DNA from 2 places in the Mycobacterium lentiflavum genome. Region 1 is predicted to be linked to the other one. Evidence: predicted binding sites of a transcription regulator. Region 1 holds the regulator's gene; the other holds the start of a gene.

Evidence for each region. The regulator LexA, encoded in region 1, represses DNA repair genes until DNA is damaged. The targets are predictions, from matches to a motif close to CGAACANNTGTTCG.
Region 2: the regulator LexA is predicted to act here: its motif matches at 990-1,003, upstream of cofD (2-phospho-L-lactate transferase).

The regions. Positions count from the first base shown of each region.
Region 1 covers NZ_CP092423.2:2,055,995-2,058,389, reverse strand. The annotation lists gene nrdR (transcriptional regulator NrdR) at 1-179, opposite strand, end outside; gene MJO58_RS09825 (LysM peptidoglycan-binding domain-containing protein) at 337-852, opposite strand; gene lexA (transcriptional repressor LexA) at 1,147-1,848, shown strand; gene MJO58_RS09815 (LGFP repeat-containing protein) at 1,867-2,395, opposite strand, start outside.
Region 2 covers NZ_CP092423.2:1,284,681-1,287,075, reverse strand. The annotation lists gene MJO58_RS06230 (metallopeptidase family protein) at 103-525, shown strand; gene MJO58_RS06225 (WhiB family transcriptional regulator) at 546-917, opposite strand; gene cofD (2-phospho-L-lactate transferase) at 1,209-2,210, shown strand; gene MJO58_RS06215 (coenzyme F420-0:L-glutamate ligase) at 2,207-2,395, shown strand, end outside.

The sequences.
Region 1 (2,395 bases):
CGACTGAACGGCTCGGTGACACCGCTGCGTTTGACGACGGCCAGGACCGCGGTTTCTACGGTGGTGAACCGTCGCCCGCATTCCGGGCAGGACCGGCGGCGCCGAATGGCTTGGCCTTCATCGGTTTCCCGGGAGTCGATCACCCGGGAGTCGGGATGGCGGCAGAACGGGCAATGCATGACCGCTCCTTCGCTGGGCCGGCGTCTCGGAAGAACACTCCGAGCGTACCCGTGCGCTCCCCCCGGCGGGCCAACGTAGCCACAACGCACCCGCGATCACCGACGGGAGGGCCGAGGAGCCTTGGCGTACAGGGGCTTTCGCGATATGCGGCTGCGGTCAGCCGACCGGCGCGATCAGCGTCTGACCGGCGGCCAGCGCCGGAGAGCTCAGGTTGTTGAGTTCGCGGATGCGGTCGGCGACCTGGCGGGCCGGCGCTTCCGGCGCGACCCGGTGCGCCACATCCTGAAGTGATTCGCCCGGCTCGACCTGCACGACCGACAGCCGGTCCGGAACGGGAGCGGCCGCGGCGCCGGAGTCGCCGTTGGCGATCTGACCGAGATTCGCGATGAGCCCCAGCCAGAGCGTGATAACTCCGGCCATCAGGGCCAGACCGACCGTCGTCCCCAGCGTGACCGGGCGGCGGCGATGCGGTGCTTGCGACATCGACACGCCGGTACCGCGGTAGCGCATCGGCGCTCCGGCCGGCCGCGCCGGCACGGACCGACGCGACCGCAGCACGCGCTCCTGCTCGTAGCGAAGCCGTGCGACGTCATAGCGAGGCCGTGCGACCAGCCCATCGCTGGGGCGCCGCATGTTGCTGGTCCGCGGTGAGACTGTGTGCATAAGCGTCATGGTGCGTTCCTCCGGTCGTCTAAATCCTCGCTCGTGTGTTCGACACTATCGCTCGTGTGTTCGAAATCCGAACATTTGAGCGAAGCGTGTCGCACGAGCAAAACGCTAGACCACGCCACCGACAACTGCTGCCGGTCGCTATCCCTGCCATGGAGCACAGATACCCGGTGTACGCAAAAGTTACACACGTGTGATTCAGCCGTTCTAGGGACTTTAGCCACCATGTGAATGGCCATGACACGCCAGTCGAACACATGTTTGATTCTTGGGTTCAAGGGGGCTACATTCAGTGCCATGAGCGACAGCAACGACACCTCGGCGGCCGGTCCAGACGGCCGCCTGCATCCCGTGGATTCATCGCTTACCCAGCGGCAACGCACCATCTTGAATGTTATCCGGGAGTCGGTGACCACCCGTGGCTACCCGCCGAGCATCAGGGAGATCGGTGACGCGGTCGGCCTGACGTCTACCTCTTCGGTGGCCCACCAACTGCGCACCCTCGAACGCAAGGGATATCTGCGCCGGGACCCGAACCGCCCCCGGGCCGTCGATGTCCGCGGCGCCGACGAGGCGGTGGCATCCGCGCCGGCCACCGAGGTCGCCGGGTCCGACGCGTTGCCGGAACCCGCGTTCGTCCCCGTGCTCGGGCGCATCGCGGCCGGTGGACCGATCCTGGCCGAGGAAGCCGTCGAGGACGTCTTCCCGCTCCCCCGCGAGCTGGTCGGCGAGGGCACGCTGTTCTTACTCAAGGTGGTCGGCGACTCCATGGTCGAAGCCGCGATCTGCGACGGCGACTGGGTGGTGGTGCGGCAGCAGAATGTCGCCGACAACGGCGACATCGTCGCCGCCATGCTCGACGGTGAGGCAACCGTCAAGACGTTCAAGCGCGCGGGCGGTCAGGTGTGGCTGATGCCGCACAACCCGGCGTTCGATCCCATACCCGGTAATGAGGCGACCGTGCTCGGCAAGGTCGTGACGGTGATCCGCAAGGTATAGGCGCCGGTAGCTACGGCGTCAGTCGGCTTTCGTAAAGCCGTTGAGCAGTGCGGCTTCCTCGCTGGACAGCCAGATCTCGGCGAGCGTGTCGTGGTAGAGGTCGCTGTCCGGCGTGTAGTACAGGCCAAAGCGCGCACTCGCCTTGATCGGGTAGCCGTCGGGTATCTGATACGGGTCTTCCAAGGGCAGGTGGATCGTGGGGCGCCCGGCCGGACTTAATGCCCCGATCGCCGCGACCGGCACCAGGTCCGCCTCGTCGTCGGCATCCGCGGCTGCGTGCCGCCCCGCCGCTCTCGGCGCGACGCCGGACGCAGCACCGAGCGCGGCCGCAAGACTCGCTGCGGGCCCACCCGCCGCTGCCCCACCGGCGGCGGCAGCACCGGACGCGGCACCGCCGGCGCCGGCAAGATCCGGCGGGGTGTGCGGGACGGCGACATCGGGGTAGCGGGCCTCTTCCTCGTCGGCGCGCGGGTAGCCCGCCTCCGGGTAAGCGGCGTCCTCGTCGAGGAGTTCGGGATAACCGGCCTCGGGATAGCCGCCTTCCGGC
Region 2 (2,395 bases), 770 kb from region 1:
AACCGTTACCATCGGCGCGTGGGTGATTCGCGCAGTTTCCCGCGCAACGGACGGCCGTCGGGCCGAACGCCTGGGCACCGGGCCACTCGGCGCGGGCGTGATATGCGCGGTCCTTTGCTGCCGCCGACGGTGCCCGGGTGGCGCAGCCGGGCCGAGCGATTCGACATGGCGGTGCTCGAGGCCTACGAACCCATCGAGCGGCGCTGGCAATCACGAGTGTCGGAACTCGACGTGGCGGTCGACGAAATTCCACGCATCGCCGCCAAGGATCCCGACAGCGTGCAGTGGCCGCCCGAGGTCGTCGCCGATGGACCGATCGCGCTGGCCCGCTTGATCCCCGCCGGGGTAGACGTCCGAGGAAACTCGACGCGGGCGCGAATTGTCTTGTTCCGCAAGCCCATCGAACGACGCGCCAAAGACACCGTCGAACTTGGCGAATTACTGCACGAGATTCTGGTGGCTCAGGTGGCCATCTACCTCGACGTCGAACCGACGGTCATCGACCCGACGATCGACGACGAATAACCCCAAAGTGGGTTCAGCGGTCAGATAATGCCGCGCTTAAGGCGGCGGCGCTCACGCTCGGAGAGGCCACCCCAGATGCCGAAGCGCTCGTCATGTGCCAGCGCATACTCCAGGCACTCATGCCGTACCTCGCAACCCAGGCAGATCTTCTTGGCTTCGCGAGTCGACCCACCCTTCTCCGGGAAGAAGGCCTCCGGGTCGGTCTGCGCGCACAGCGCGCGGTCCTGCCATTGGTCCGGAGTGAGTTCGGGTTCCGGCAACGGCTCGGGCTCGAATGCGATTGGCGCATCAGGGACCACGGTCAAGTGGGGCCGTGCAATCGGCGCCGGCGCGGAGCTGATCATGGCGCGCTCAGTGCTTGGCATGACGCCCCGTAGGTGCTCGTAAGACATGCGTCGTACGCCTCCTCAGCTTGGTCTTTGAGAGAGTGGTTGTGTCCCGCTGTTCTGATGTAACAGACAATTCGAACAAGTGATCGAATCTCGGTCTGCGACACCGGAACCGGCCGGCCAACCGGGAAATGACACTGATGTGATTAGACACGGGTTAATCTGCCGGGTCAAGCGTTTCGGCGTATTTCCATACCATCTCGTGATCAATTTCCGGCGTTTCTGTTATTTCGGCCCTTCGGCGTGTCCATCACAAACGCTCGCCAAAGTGCCCGGCCGGTACTGTCGTCCGGTGTGAAGGTCACCGTTCTGGTCGGTGGGGTCGGCGGCGCCCGGTTCCTGCTGGGTGTTCAACAATTACTCGGGCTGGGTCAGTTCGCAACCGGGGGAGAAACTTCCGACCACGAGCTGACCGCCGTCGTCAACATTGGCGACGATGCCTGGATCCACGGGGTTCGGGTTTGTCCGGATCTGGACACCTGCATGTATACCTTAGGTGGAGGCGTAGACCCGGAGCGCGGGTGGGGCCATCGCGACGAAACCTGGCACGCCAAAGAGGAATTGGCGCGCTACGGCATGCAGCCGGACTGGTTTCAACTCGGCGACCGCGATTTGGGGACGCACCTGGTGCGCACCCAGATGCTCAACGCCGGCTATCCGCTCTCGCAGATCACCACGGCGTTGTGCGACCGCTGGCAACCCGGCGCACAGTTGGTGCCCGCCAGCGACGACCGTTGCGAAACGCATGTGGTGATTACCGATCCGGCCGACGACAGTCGGCGCGCGATCCACTTCCAGGAGTGGTGGGTGCGCTACCGGGCCAACGTGCCAACCCACAGCTTCGCGTTCGTCGGCGCCGAATCGGCCAGTGCCACAACCGATGCGGTCGACGCCATCGGCAACGCCGACATCGTCATGCTGGCACCGTCCAACCCCGTGGTGAGCGTCGGCGCGATCCTGGCCGTGCCGGGTATTCGCGGCGCCCTGCGGGCGACTGCTGCGCCGATCGTCGGCTACTCCCCGATCGTCGGTGGAAAACCGTTGCGCGGCATGGCTGATGCCTGCCTCGAGGTGATCGGGGTCGCGTCCACCGCCGAAGCGGTCGGCAGATATTACGGGGCGCGCACCGGCACCGGAATATTGGATTGCTGGCTGGTGCACGAGGGCGACTTGGAAACATTCGAAGCCGAAATCGACGGCGTTGCGGTACGGGCGGTGCCGCTATTGATGAGCGATCCGAAGGCGACGGCCGAAATGGTGCGGGCCGGACTGGGTATTGCGGGCGTGGCGCCATGACCGATACCCCGAAGGAGCACGGCAGCGCCGCGACGATCGAGATCCTGCCCGTCACCGGGCTTCCCGAGTTCCGCCCCGGCGACGATCTCGGCGCGGCAGTCGCCGCGGCCGCCCCGTGGCTGCGCGACAGCGATGTCGTGGTGGTCACCAGCAAGGTGGTGTCCAAGTGCGAGGGCCGCCTGGTG